2 linked regions of the Niveibacterium microcysteis genome follow. The protein of the gene in region 1 interacts with the protein of each later gene in a pairwise test. Links are inferred from orthologs where the notes say so. Each region holds a gene or a part of one and is shown on either strand. Other genes may lie near its edges.

The links.
Region 2: the proteins of JY500_RS21750 (region 1) and JY500_RS10175 interact in binary tests that used the Escherichia coli proteins (3 or more experiments, as listed by UniProt). The link is inferred for Niveibacterium microcysteis from one-to-one orthologs.

What each region holds. Positions count from the first base shown.
Region 1 is NZ_CP071060.1:4,790,694-4,798,485, forward strand. What follows is about bases 2,246-5,170. They hold JY500_RS21750 (ATP-binding cassette domain-containing protein), read left to right. Parts: upstream 2,246-2,713; coding sequence 2,714-4,627; downstream 4,628-5,170. Other genes in these bases: JY500_RS21745 (hypothetical protein), read right to left, coding at 2,246-2,621; JY500_RS21755 (hypothetical protein), read right to left, coding at 4,661-5,095. Also shown: JY500_RS21735 (response regulator), read left to right, coding at 1-607; JY500_RS21740 (ATP-binding protein), read left to right, coding at 607-1,935; more of JY500_RS21745, read right to left, coding at 1,932-2,245; JY500_RS21760 (50S ribosome-binding protein YggL), read left to right, coding at 5,482-5,841; JY500_RS21765 (hypothetical protein), read left to right, coding at 5,975-6,265; JY500_RS21770 (Nramp family divalent metal transporter), read left to right, coding at 6,432-7,700; JY500_RS21775 (glycoside hydrolase family 5 protein), read left to right, coding at 7,787-7,792. UniProt on the Escherichia coli protein: Genetic data indicate it may be involved in ribosome assembly or function.
Region 2 is NZ_CP071060.1:2,245,543-2,251,832, forward strand. Bases 526-3,952 are described here. They hold JY500_RS10175 (2-oxoglutarate dehydrogenase E1 component), read left to right. Parts: upstream 526-905; coding sequence 906-3,752; downstream 3,753-3,952. Other genes in these bases: gltA (citrate synthase), read left to right, coding at 526-750; odhB (2-oxoglutarate dehydrogenase complex dihydrolipoyllysine-residue succinyltransferase), read left to right, coding at 3,789-3,952. Outside these bases: more of gltA, read left to right, coding at 1-525; more of odhB, read left to right, coding at 3,953-5,042; JY500_RS10185 (PspC domain-containing protein), read left to right, coding at 5,056-5,382; lpdA (dihydrolipoyl dehydrogenase), read left to right, coding at 5,401-6,290. UniProt on the Escherichia coli protein: E1 component of the 2-oxoglutarate dehydrogenase (OGDH) complex which catalyzes the decarboxylation of 2-oxoglutarate, the first step in the conversion of 2-oxoglutarate to succinyl-CoA and CO(2).

The sequences.
Region 1 (7,792 bases):
CGAAGTGATGGAAGCCTCGCGCATCGACCTTGTCGTGCTGGACCTGATGATGCCCGGCGAGGACGGCCTCTCACTCTGCCGCACGCTGCGAGGCACCGGCGATCGCACGCCCGTGATCATGCTGACCGCGCGTGGCGAGCCGGTGGACCGCATCCTGGGCCTCGAAATGGGCGCGGACGACTATCTGCCCAAGCCCTTCGAGCCACGCGAACTGCTCGCGCGCATCCGCAGTGTGCTGCGCCGCGCGCAAGCCCTGCCGACCAACCTGAGCACCCCGGGCGCGCGCAACTTCCGCTTCGAGGGCTGGCACCTGGCGGTCGAGACGCGCCAGCTGACGTCCCCCGATGGTGTGCTGGTGCCGCTCTCCGGCGCCGAGTTCCGCCTGCTCAACGCCTTCCTGACTCACCCCGGCCGCGTACTCAATCGCGACCAACTGATGGATCTGACCAAGGGGCGCGACGCCGACCCCTTCGACCGTTCGATCGACCTTCAGGTCAGTCGGCTGCGTACGCGGCTTGGCGAAGATGCCCGCAGCCCGCGACTGATCAAGACGGTGCGCAGCGAGGGCTATGTTTTCGCAGTGCCGGTCGAAACCGAGGCCGCCTGATGCAGCTTCGCCTGATTCCGAAGTCACTTGCGGTCCGCATCTTCTTCCTGATGGCGGGTGGCATCGTGGCGGCGACCTTCCTGTCGCGCTGGGTGATCGAGAAGCTCTACATCAACGAACTGGAGCAGCTCGGCCGCACCTCGGCGATCGAACGCATCAGCGATGTCGTGCGGGTGCTCGACGCAATACCGCGCGAAGCGCGCCCACAGGCGGCCGCCGGCATTTCCTTCGAGCGCCTGGCAGTCAGCTTTCCGGCACAGATCGGCAACGGCGCCGAGGTCGAGCCGGCGTTGAGCGACAAACTCGCGCGCGGGATTCGCCGCGCGCCGGGCAAGGTCAGCCTCGAGGCGCTGCCGCCGCCGCCCTGCACGCCCGACGTGATGCCGGACTGCAAGGATCTCGCCAAACGTTTCGCGGCCGAACTGGCGCTCGCGGACGGGCAACCGGTGCGGGTCGAATACACGACGCGCTGGATCAAGATCGGCGACGCGGACTGGGTACCCTGGGTGATCGGCATCGCGATGCTGGTGGTGCTTGCGTGGCTGTCGGTACGCATCGCCACCCGGCCGCTGCGTGCCCTGGCCGAGCACGCCACCGGGCTCGGGCGCGACCTGCGGCGCAAGCCGCTGGACGAGAACGGCCCCACCGAAGTGCGCGACGCCGCACATGCCTTCAACACGATGCAGGCGCAGATCCGCCGCCAGATCGATGAGCGCACGCAGATGCTGGCCGCGATCGCACACGACCTGAAGACACCGCTCACGCGCATGCGCTTGCGGCTGGAGTTGATCGACGAGGACGCGCTGCGCAACAAGTTCAGCGAGGATCTGGGCGCCATGCAGTCGCTGATCGACGAAGGCCTCGACTTCGCTCGCAGTGTGGATGCACAGGAACAGGCACAACGGATTGACCTTTCGGCCCTGCTCGACAGCTTGTGCGAAGACGCCCGCGACACCGGGCAAGCGGTGGCATTCAAGGGCGAGGCCGGCATCATCATCCCCGCACGGGCCAACGCCCTGCGGCGGGTGTTCCTGAACCTGATGGACAACGCCGTGAAGTACGGCGGCGACGCCGAGGTCAGCGTCAGCCGCCAGGGCGGCGAGATCGCGGTGCGGGTGCGCGATCACGGCCCCGGCATTCCGCCCGACCAGCTGGAAAACGTGCTGAAACCTTACTTCCGGCTCGAAGGCTCGCGCTCACGCGAAACCGGCGGCACCGGTCTCGGACTCGCGATCGCCGCCAACCTCGTCAACGCCCAGGGCGGGCGCCTGAAGCTGCGCAACCATCCGGATGGCGGACTCGAAGCGGAAGTGAAGATCGCGGGCTAAGGCGTCGGGGCGGACTGCGGGCCGGCTTTCTCCGGTCTGGCTTGGCCCGACTCTTTAGCTGCGCGCTTGGCTTCGTACTCGCGGCGTTTTGCCTCGTAGTGTTCTTTGTCGCGCTTCGCCTGTGCTGCGCGTGCTGACGCCTCTTCCGCGTCCTGCTTTCGCCTGTTTGCCAGTTCAGCGTCGCGTTTCGCGCGGTTGGCCTGTTCCGCCTTGGCGCGTTCGGGCGCTTCCAAAAGGCGGCGATTGTGTTCGGCCTGCCGACGTGCGCTGTCTTGCTGCTGTACGGTGCGCGAAGTCTCGGATTCACGCGCTTGACGCCGCTGTTCCTCAGCCCGCGCTGGCCGCCCGGCTTCGCGCTCCGCTTCGCGTGCGGCAACTTCTCGCGCCTTAACCGCACGCTCGAGCCGGCTCGCGGCGATTTCCTTTTCCCGGACAGCCTTGCGGCGTTCGACCAAGGCTTCATGCAGCTGATCTCGGCAGCGATTGACGAGGATCTTCTTTGCGCACTCGGCCTCGCCGCTAAGGCGATCACGCTCGATGGTCGCGAACTCGGCCGCGGCCTCGGCGCGCAATTTTTCGGCCTGCTGGCGATCGGCCTTGTCGCGTGCCGAGCCCTCGTCTTCGGCCAAGGCCGGCGTGGCAAACAGGCATAGGGCGAGCAGAAGGGGCGTGACGGAACGCGACATGCGAAGAGACGGAATCGGGGAGGCAGAACGATAGCCGATTTTGCAGCGCAGCGCGCCGTTACAATTGTGGGTTTTCGCTGCCCGGCCTTCCCATGATCCTCTTCCGCAACCTCGTCATCGCCCGCGGTGCCAAGCGCCTAATCGACGGCGCCAGCCTGCAGATCCACCCCGGCTGGCGAATCGGCCTGGTCGGCGCCAACGGTAGCGGCAAATCGACGCTGTTTGCGGCCCTGCGCGGGCTGCTGCATGCCGAGTCGGGCGACCTCGAGATGCCGGCAACCTGGACCATCGCGCATGTGGCGCAGGAAACGCCGGCGCTGGACCAGCCGGCGATCGAGTACGCCCTCGACGGCGACGCCGAGCTGCGCCGGCTTGAAGCCGAGCTCAAGGTCGCGGAGGAAAAGCACGACGGCCACCGCATCGGCGAGATCCATGCGCGGCTGCTCGAAATCGACGCCTACGGCGCGCGCGCCCGCGCCGCCGCACTGCTCGATGGCCTCGGCTTCCTGCCGAACGAGATCGAACGCCCGGTGGCGAGCTTTTCAGGTGGCTGGCGCATGCGGCTGAATCTGGCGCAGGCGCTGATGTGCCGCTCCGACCTGCTGCTGCTCGACGAGCCGACCAACCACCTCGACCTGGATGCCGTGGTGTGGCTGGAAAAATGGCTGGCCGGTTATCGCGGCACGCTGGTGCTGATCTCGCACGACCGCGACTTCCTCGACGGCACGGTGGACCATGTGCTGTGTCTGGCCGACCAGCGACTGACGCTCTACACCGGCAACTACAGCGACTTCGAGGGCCAGAAGGCGGCGCAGCTGGCGCAGCAGCAATCGATGTTCGAGCGCCAGCAACGCGAAGTGGCGCATCTGGAAAGCTACATCAACCGCTTCCGTGCAAAGGCCACCAAGGCCCGCCAGGCGCAAAGCCGGATCAAGGCGCTCGATCGGATGGAGCGCATTGCCGCCGCGCATGTCGACACACCCTTCGATTTCACGATCCCGGCACCCGAGCGGGCGCCGGACCCGATGCTGGTACTTGAGGACATCGCCGCCGGTTACGGCGACAAGCGCGTGCTGGAACATGTGAAACTCACGCTGCGGCCCGGCATGCGCATTGGCCTGCTGGGGCCGAACGGCGCCGGCAAATCCACCCTGATCCGGCTGCTCGCCGGCGACACCTCGCCGCTCGGCGGCACCCGCACCGAAGCGCGCGGCCTCGCGGTCGGCTACTTCGCGCAGCACCAGCTCGAACAGCTGCGCGAGGACGAATCGCCGCTCGCCCACTTCATTCGCCGAGAGCCGCAGACGCGCGAGCAGGACTTGCGCAATTACCTTGGCGGTTTCGACTTCCGCGGCACGATGGCCGACACGCCGATCGGGCCTTTCTCGGGTGGCGAGAAGGCGCGACTCGCACTGGCGCTGCTGGTGCGAGGCCAGCCCAACCTGATGCTGCTGGACGAACCGACCAACCACCTCGACCTTGAAATGCGCCACGCGCTGACCAAGGCGCTGGCCGAATACGAGGGCAGCATGGTGCTGGTGTCGCACGACCGCGCGCTGCTGCGCACGGTGTGCGACGCCTTCCTGCTGGTCGCCGATGGCAAGGTCGAGCCCTTCGACGGTGATCTCGACGACTACCTCACCTGGCTTGAGGCGCGCCGCGCCCGCACCGCCGCGGCCAACGCCTGCCAGGTCGCCGCGCAGGACAAGGCTGAACGCCTGCAGGCACGCGCCGACGAGAAGGCGGAGCGGCAAGCCAAGATCGCCCGCCGCCGCCCGTTGGTGAAGGAGCTCGAGCAACTCGAACGCAAGATGGAAGGCTGGAACGGCGAGAAGAAGCTGCTCGACGCGCGCCTCTCAGACCCCGCGCTCTACAACGGCAGCACCGACAACGCGAAGATCCAGACCCTGCTCAAACGCCAGGGCGAACTGACAACGCTGATCGACGACGGCGAACTACGCTGGCTGGAAATCCACACCGAGCTGGAAGAGATCGGCGAGGTGTAGGCGGCACGCTCGCGGCGGTCGCCGGATGCTTCGTCAGCGGCCGGCCAGGCAGCCCTGCAGATCCGGCAGCGGCGTGCGTTCGGCGCTCGCCACGCCCTCGTAGTTGATGCCGTTACGACGCACGATCACCGACTTCGCGTCGGGCTTGATCGGAAACCAGTATTCGGTGCGGCCGCCGACCACCGGCACCACCTTCACACTGGCACCGTCCATCAACGCGAGCACGGTCGGGTGGTTGAAGTTCAACGCCTCGCCAACCGGTTTGAGGCGTTCATCGCGCATCTGGCGAACCAAGGGCTGAAGCCGGTTGTTGATGCAGTTCTGTTGCGCTTCGTTGGCCGAATCCGGGCCGTAGAGCGACATCGTGATGCCACCGTTCTGCCACACCGTATTGGGTGTGGCGGATTGTGCGATCGGGCTGGTGAGCGCTGCGGTCAGCGCGAGCAAGGTCAATCTGGCTGCATGCATGTGTGCGATTCCGTTCATCGGGCGGGCCACGCATACGCCTGCGCGCCGCCTGAGGCAGAGTCTACCCGATGCCCACGTCATCGGCGGCGACCGGTCCATGCAGGGCGGTTCAGTCGGGCGGATGCCGGCAAGTTGCGATGGCTCCCGTTACGGGCACGAATCCGGGCGATAATGGCGCCCGCAGCAACGATCGCTCAGAGGCCGTTCGCTGATCGTCGGGCCCCGCGCCCCGCCGGTCACCGGCCCTCCTCAGTTCGGTTCCCGCTCGGACACCGATTGCCCTCTGGCGCGGCCTACCCGGCCCGCCGATGCGCCATCCCGCACCACCCGCCCGGCACACCCACCGGTGTGCCCGGGCTTTGCCGCGTCAACGCGAAGGATCTGCCATGCCCCACGCCAATACCCGAACCCGCATCCGTGGAATGAACCGCCGCCAACGCAAGAAAATCCGCGTCGGCGAATTCCAGGAATTCGTCTTCGCGTTCCGGCTGGCGACGCATGCGCCGCTGTCCGCCAGCGAGTTCGCCCATTTCTCCGAGGCCTTCGGCCGCTTTGTCGGCGACACCGGCCCGATCGTCGGCGGTATGGCGCGCCTTGAGGAAGATGGCGCAATCTTTGGCAGCGTCGCCTCTCGCGACCGCGGCTCGCCGAGCGAAGCCAACCGCGCAGCGGTGGAGGGTTGGTTCAGCGCGCGCGCTGAAGTGGCCACCATCGAAGTCGGCCCGATGTTCGACGCCTGGCGCTGAGTCGTACCGAGAACGCCCGGCTCTTAAGCCGGGCTTAACTCAGCCTAATCAGGTCTTAAGCCGGCGGTTTGCAGAATGCAGTCGTGCACTCGATGACGAGTCGCCGAACCAAGCCAACAACCGGAGAATGACCATGAAGAAGCTGATCCTTGCAGTGTCCGCCCTGACCTTCGCTGCCGGCGTGTTTGCTGCCGATGCGGCGCCCGCCGCGAAGACCGCGCCGACTGCAACACCGGTGGTGAAGACCGCCGAACCGGCGAAGACGACGAAGACCGAAGCAGCCGCGCCCGCCAAGCAAAGTGAAGCGACCGCCGCGACCACCCCGGCCAAGACGACCGCGCCGACGAAGAAGGCCAAGACGCACAAGGTGAAGGCCACCAAGGCACCTGCAACGCCGGCCAGCACCGACACGCCGAAGAAGTAGTCACCTGAACAAGCTGCCAGGACGAGCCGGACTCAATAGCGAGTCCGGCTCGTTTCTATTTGTATCGATAGCACTGATCAATCGCCACAACAGCAAGATGCAATTCGACCGGGCCTCGGGCGGCACGCGACACTGTCGCCTAGACCAAAGCGTCCGGAGCCATTGCATGACCCAGCTGATTCTTGCCATATCGGGCAGCCGCCAAGCGAACTTGCCGCCCGCGACGCTGCGCCGCATGGTCGGCCCCGGGCTGATGGTCGCGGTTGGCTACATGGATCCGGGCAATTGGGCGACCGACATCGCCGGCGGTGCGGGCTTCGGCTATCGGCTACTCGCCGTCGTGGTATTCGCCAGCGTGCTCGCGATGGGCTTTCAGGTGCTCGTGGCGCGGCTTGCGCTGGCCACCGGTGAAGACCTTGCAAGCCTCACACGCCGGCATTTGCCCACGCCACTCGCCAAAGTGGCCTGGCTTGCCGGAGAAGCCGCGATTCTCGCAACCGCGCTGGCGGAACTGGTGGGTGGCGGCATCGCACTCAAGCTGTTGCTGGGCTTGCCCTTGCCGCTGGGGGTGGTGCTCACCGCGATCGGCACGATCAGCGTGCTGGCGGTGTCACGCCTGCGCAGTGGCGCACATGAGCAGCTCGTCAGCGCGCTGGTGGCCGTCGTCGCGCTGGCCTTCCTGCTGCTGCTGGTGGAGATCGGGCCGGACTGGGGCGCGGCGGCGCAGGGTGTGGCGCAGACCGGTACTGCATTGGCCGACCCCAAGGGTCTGATGATCGCGCTCGGCATCGTCGGGGCGACGCTGATGCCGCACAACCTCTACCTCCACGGCAGCGAGATCGCGCGCCGTGCGCAGGGCCTCGACGACGCAGCGCGAATCGACGCACTGCGCGTGACACGCAACGACACGCTGGTTTCGCTGACGCTGGCCATGGCGATCAACGGCGCCATCATGATCGTGGCGGCCGCGTCGTTCGCCGGCGGTGCCAACGTCAGCAGCCTCGATGGGGCCTACAGCGCGATGCGCGACCAGCTCGGCCCGCTCGCTGCGATCGCCTTCGGCGTGGCGCTCTACGCGGCGGGGCAGAGTTCGGCGATCACCGGTGTGATGGCGGGCAGCGCGCTGACGCGGGGCTTCCGCGGCGACGCCGGCTCTGAGCGCCTTCGCGGCATCATGACGCGCCTGGCAGCCGTGAGCATCGCACTCGCCTTCATGGCCCGGCGCGGCGTGGGCGACCCCGACGGCCTCCTGGTGCTGAGCCAGGTCGTACTCGGGCTTGCCCTGCCCTTCGCGCTGGTGCCGCTCACCTGGCTGGCGTGCCGCGGCACGCTGATGGGGCGCTTGGCGCTCAGCGGCTTCGCGAAGGCAGCCCTGATCGCGGCGACCACGCTGATCGTGCTGCTCGACCTCAACCTCGTTGCCGCCTGCTTCTGAGCTGGGTCAGCAAAGCCGCAGCGGGCCGCTATGCATCGCCGTGGCGGGGCGGGAAGATGGGCGCCTCGTGAGCCGAGACCCCACCGATGCCC
Region 2 (6,290 bases), 2.5 Mb from region 1 along the record:
GTTGGCGAGCCGTTCATGTACCCGCGCAACGACCTCGACTACACCGAGAACTTCATGCACATGATGTTCGGTACGCCGTGCGAGAAATACGTGCCGAACCCGGTGCTGGCCAAGGCGCTTGACCGCATCCTGATCCTGCACGCCGACCACGAACAGAACGCATCGACCTCCACCGTGCGTCTGGCTGGCTCGTCCGGTGCCAATCCGTTTGCGTGCATCTCGGCCGGTATCGCCTGTTTGTGGGGCCCCGCCCACGGTGGCGCGAACGAGGCTTGCCTCAACATGCTGGAAGAGATCGGCGATGTGTCGCGCGTTGGCGAGTACATCAAGCGCGCGAAGGACAAGAACGACTCCTTCAAGCTGATGGGCTTCGGTCACCGCGTGTACAAGAACTACGACCCGCGCGCCAAGCTGATGCGCGAGACCTGTCACGAAGTGCTACACGAGCTCGGCCTGCACGACAGCAAGCTGTTCAAGCTTGCGATGGAACTCGAGCGCATCGCGCTGGAAGATCCGTACTTCGTCGAGAAGAAGCTTTACCCGAACGTCGACTTCTACTCCGGCATCGTGCAGAGCGCGCTGGGGATTCCGACTTCGATGTTCACCTGCATTTTCGCCCTTGCGCGCACCGTTGGCTGGATGAGCCAGTGGGAGGAAATGCTTACCGACGCCGACTACAAGATCGGCCGTCCGCGTCAGCTCTACGTGGGCGCCGCAAAGCGCGACGTTACCCCGATCGGCTTGCGCTGACACAGCAGATGGCAAGTCGCAACAGTGTTTGACCGCGGGGCGGGCTGACGATCTGGGGGGAGAGTCTCCCCGTCCCGTTTTTTCCGGTGTGAGTGGCTTCCACCGGATCGCTGTGCGGCGTGCTTCATTCACCCGCAGAAAGACAGGTGGCTCCAATGATGAGACAGTTTATGGGCAACTCCTATCTGTTCGGGAGCAATGCGCCGTTCATCGAGGAACTCTACGAGTCCTACCTCGATAACCCGGCCAGCGTTCCCGAGCAGTGGCGAGATTATTTCGATGCCCTGCAGAACATGCCTGGTGCCGTGACGCGCGACGTCGCCCACGCACCGGTCATTGCATCCTTCGCCCAGATGGCGAAGCAGAACAAGCTCGCGACCTCCGCCGTCGGTATCGCCGACAAGCGTCAGATCGGCGTGCTCCAGATGATCAACGCTTATCGATTCCTCGGTAACCGTTGGGCACAGATCGATCCGCTCAAGCGCCAGGAGCGCCCGCAGATCGCCGAGCTCGAACCTTCGTTCTATGGCTTCACCGAAGCGGATCTGAGCCAGCAGTTCAACACTGGCTCCTTCCACTTCCCCAACGGTCAGCAGGCAACGTTGCGCGAGATTCTTGAATCCGCACGCGAGACCTACTGCGGTACCGTTGCAACGGAGTACATGTACCTCTCTGACATCGGTCAGAAGCGCTGGATCCAGAGCAAGCTGGAACCGAACCGCAGCCGCCCGAACTTCAGCGTCGAGCAGCGCAAGCGCATTCTCGAACGGATGACCGCAGCGGAAACGCTCGAGAAGTACCTCCACACCCGCTACGTTGGCCAGAAGCGCTTCTCGCTGGAAGGCGGCGAGTCGGCCATCGTTGCGATGGACACGATCATCAACCATGCCGGTACCGCCGGCGTGCAGGAAATCGTGATCGGCATGGCCCACCGTGGCCGCCTTAACGTGCTGGTCAACACGCTGGGCAAGCAGCCGGCGATGCTGTTCTCGGAGTTCGAGGGCAAGCACGCGGCGGATCTGTCCGCCGGCGACGTGAAGTACCACATGGGCTTCTCGTCCGATGTCAGCACGCCCGGAGGCCCGGTGCACCTGACGCTGGCGTTCAACCCGTCTCACCTCGAAATCGTGAACCCGGTGGTCGAGGGCTCGGTGTATGCCCGTCAGCAGCGCCGCTCTGAAGCGGAGAAACTCTGCGCGCTGCCGGTGCTGATCCACGGCGATGCGGCGGTGGCGGGGCAGGGCGTGAATCAGGAGATGCTGAACTTCTCGCAGACGCGGGGTTTTGGCACTGGTGGCACGATCCACATCGTCATCAACAACCAGATCGGTTTCACCACTTCCGATCCGCGCGATCTGCGTTCGTCGATCTACTGTACCGACGTGTTCAAGATGGTCGAAGCGCCAATCTTCCACGTCAACGGCGACGACCCTGAAGCGGTCGCGCTGGTCTGTCAGATCGCCGTCGAGTTCCGCCAGACATTCAAGAAGGATGTCGTGGTTGACATCATCTGCTACCGCAAGCTCGGCCACAACGAGCAGGACGAGCCGATGGTCACGCAGCCGCTGATGTACAAGAAGGTCAATGCGCATCCGGGCTCGCGCAAGCTGTACGCGGATCGCCTGGTCGGGCTTGGCGTGTGCAGCCCGGACGAACCGGACCAGATGATCACCGAGTACCGCGCCGCACTCGACCGCGGTGAGCTGCTCTACAACCCGGTGCTGTCTGGCTACACCCGCAAGTTCGCGCAGGACTGGTCGCCGTTCCTGAAGAAGGAATACACCGACGAGTGCGACACCTCGGTGCCGCAAGCCGAGTTGCGCCGCCTCGCGCAGCGCCTGACCGACGTGCCTTCCAGCATCACGCTGCACTCGCGTGTGGCGAAGATCATTGAAGACCGCAAGGCAATGGGTGAGGGCAAGCTGCCGCTCGACTGGGGCATGGGTGAGAACCTTGCTTACGCGTCGCTGGTGGCTGAAGGCTTCGGCGTGCGCCTGTCGGGTCAGGATGCCGGGCGTGGCACCTTCTTCCATCGCCACGCAGTGCTGCACGATCAGAACCGCGAAGTGTGGGACGAAGGCATCTATGTGCCGGCCCAGCACATCCAGGAAAACCAGGCGCCCTTCACGGTCATCGACTCCGTGCTGTCGGAGAACGCCGTGCTGGCGTTCGAGTACGGTTTCGCGACTGCGGAACCGAATCACCTGGTTGTGTGGGAAGGCCAGTTCGGCGACTTCGCCAACGGCGCCCAAGTGGTGATCGACCAGTTCATCAGCTCGGGCGAAGCAAAGTGGGGCCGTCTGTCGGGCATCACGATGCTGCTGCCGCACGGTTATGAGGGGCAGGGGCCGGAGCACTCTTCGGCGCGACTTGAGCGCTACATGCAGCTGTGTGCCGAGAACAACTGGCAGGTCTGTGTACCCTCGACGCCGTCGCAGATCTTCCACCTGTTGCGCCGTCAGATGGTGCGCAAGCTCCGCAAGCCGCTGATCGTGATGACGCCGAAGTCGCTGCTGCGCCACAAGGACGCGGTTTCGACGCTGGATGAACTCTCGGATGGCCGTTTCCGTACGGTGATTGGCGAGGTTGATCCGCTGGATCCGAAGGCCGTCACGCGCGTGGTGCTGTGCTCCGGCAAGATCTACTACGAGCTGGTTGCCGAACGGCGTGCCAAGGGCATCCAGAACACCGCCATCGTACGTATCGAACAGCTTTATCCCTTCCCGAATGAGGCATTTGCCGAAGAGCTTGGCAAATACCCCAACGCGCAGGAAGTGGTGTGGTGTCAGGAAGAGCCGCGTAACCAGGGTGCCTGGTACTGGATCGTCTCCCGTCAGCATCTCGCCCGCTCGCTGGGCAAGAGCCACCACCTCTACCTCGTCAGCCGTCCGGCCTCGGCATCGCCGGCGGTCGGCTACTACGCCAAGCACCAGGTGCAGCAGAAGGCGGTGATCGAGGGCGCGTTCGGTGAACTGAATCAGGACGTCGCTCCGAGCCGTTGAGCTGGCGCGTCAGAAAGCACATAGAGGGAAGAAAAAATGCTGATCGAAGTGAAAGTCCCGCAGCTTTCCGAATCGGTGTCCGAAGCGACGCTGGTGAGCTGGCACAAGAAGGAAGGCGACGCGGTTGCCCGCGACGAAAACCTGATCGACATCGAGACCGACAAGGTCGTGCTCGAGACCCCGGCGCCGGCGGCCGGCGTGTTGGTCAAGATCATCAAGGGCAACGGCTCGAGCGTTACCAGTGGTGACCTGATCGCACAGATCGACACCGAAGCGACCGCAGGCGCCTCTGCGCCCGCCGCGACTGCGGCCCCGGCCGCAGCACCGGCGCCCGCTGCTGCTGCGGCTACCGCACCGTCGGGCATGGGCCCGGCGGCGCGCAAGATCCTCGCGGAGAAGGGCGTCGATGCATCGAACGTGCAGGGCACCGGCCCTGGCGGCCGTGTAACCAAGGCGGATGCGCTGGGTACGACGACCCACACCGTCACCAAGGCGGCGGTGGTGCCGTCAAGCCTCCCGGCAGTTGGCTCCACGGCGTCGGCATTGCCGCAGCCGCCGGCACCGGTGGCGGTGGAATCGGTGCTGGCCGATCGTCCGGAGCAGCGTGTGCCGATGAGCCGCCTGCGCGCCCGCGTTGCCGAGCGCTTGCTGCAGTCGCAAGCCACCAACGCCATCCTGACCACGTTCAACGAGGTCAACATGGCGCCGGTGATGGAGATGCGCAAGAAGTACCAGGAGAAGTTCGAGAAGGAGCACGGCGTGAAGCTGGGCTTCATGTCCTTCTTCGTGAAGGCCGCGGTTGCGGCACTGAAGAAGTACCCGGTGCTGAACGCGTCGGTCGATGGCAATGACATCGTCTATCACGGCTACTTCGATATCGGTATCGCCGTGGGTTCGCCGCGCGGTTTGGTGGTGCCGATCTTGCGCAACGCCGACCAGATGACGCTGGCGGAAATCGAGAAGAAGATTGCCGAGTTCGGCGCCAAGGCGCGCGATGGCAAGCTTTCCATCGAAGACCTGACCGGTGGCACCTTCTCGATCTCGAACGGCGGCATCTTCGGTTCGATGCTGTCGACGCCGATCATCAACCCGCCGCAATCGGCGATCCTCGGCATTCATGCCACCAAGGATCGTCCGGTGGTTGAGAACGGTCAGGTCGTGATCCGTCCGATCAACTACCTTGCGATGTCGTATGACCACCGGATCATCGACGGCCGCGAGGCAGTGCTCGGCTTGGTCACCATGAAGGAAGCACTGGAGGATCCGGCGCGTCTGCTGCTGGAAATCTGACCGGAGGCAATCAATGTCCGTCGCCGATGAAATCGCCAAACTGCACCAGCTGAAAGAAAGCGGAGCATTGACGGACGCGGAGTTCGCTGCGGCGAAAGCGCGCCTCCTGGGCGATGAAGCACCCCGCAGCAACGCTGCGGGGTCGGCGGCGATCAACGGATTGCGCCGTTCGCGTGACGACCGCTGGATCGGTGGCGTCTGCGGCGGCATCGGCCGGATGACCGGGGTAGAGTCGTGGGTCTGGCGCCTGCTGTGGGTGCTGATGGCCTGCTTCGCCGGTGTAGGTGTGTTCGCCTACGTCCTCTGCTGGATTTTTGTACCCGACGAGAACGCCGGGTAATCACGATCGGAGCGTTCAATGGCTCAGGAATTCGATGTACTGGTGATCGGCGGCGGGCCCGCTGGTTACGTCGCCGCCATCCGTGCGGCGCAGCTGGGGCTGAAAGCAGCCTGTTGCGAATCTGCGGCGTATGCCGATCCGAAAGGCGAGCCGCGTCTGGGTGGCACCTGCCTTAACGTCGGCTGCATCCCGTCGAAGGCGCTGTTGTATTCGTCGGAACTCTACGATCACGCAACCCACGCCTTCGTGATGCATGGCATCAAGGTCGAAGGTGTGTCGATCGATGTGCCCTCGATGATCCGCCGCAAGGACAACATCGTTACGCAGCTCACCAGCGGCATCAAAGGGCTGTTCAAGAAGTACAAGGTCACCTTTCTTGCCGGTCACGGCAGCTTCGTCGCGGAGGCCGACGGCCTCTGGAAGATGAAGGTTGGCAACGAAGATGTCGTCGCCAAGCATGTGATCGTTGCCACCGGCTCGCGTGCGCGGCATCTGCCGGGGATCCCGGTCGACAACGTCAACATCGTCGACAACGAAGGCGCGCTCAAGACCGAGTCCGTGCCGAAGCGCCTGGGCGTGATCGGTGCTGGCGTGATCGGCCTTGAAATGGGCAGCGTCTGGAAGCGCCTTGGCTCCGAGGTCACCATTCTTGAGGCGCTGCCGGACTTCCTGGCGGCAGCCGATCAGGCGGTGGCGAAGGAGGCCTGGAAGGTCTTCACGAAGAAGCAGGGTTTGAACATCCAGCTTGGCGTGCAGATCAAGGAAGTGACGACCGGCCCCAACACGGTCTCCGTGAAGTACGAGAACGACGAAGGCGACCAGGTCCTTGAGTTCGACAAGCTGGTCGTGGCGGTGGGCCGTACGCCGAATACCGAAGGGCTCAACGCAGCAGCCGTCGGGCTCAAGCT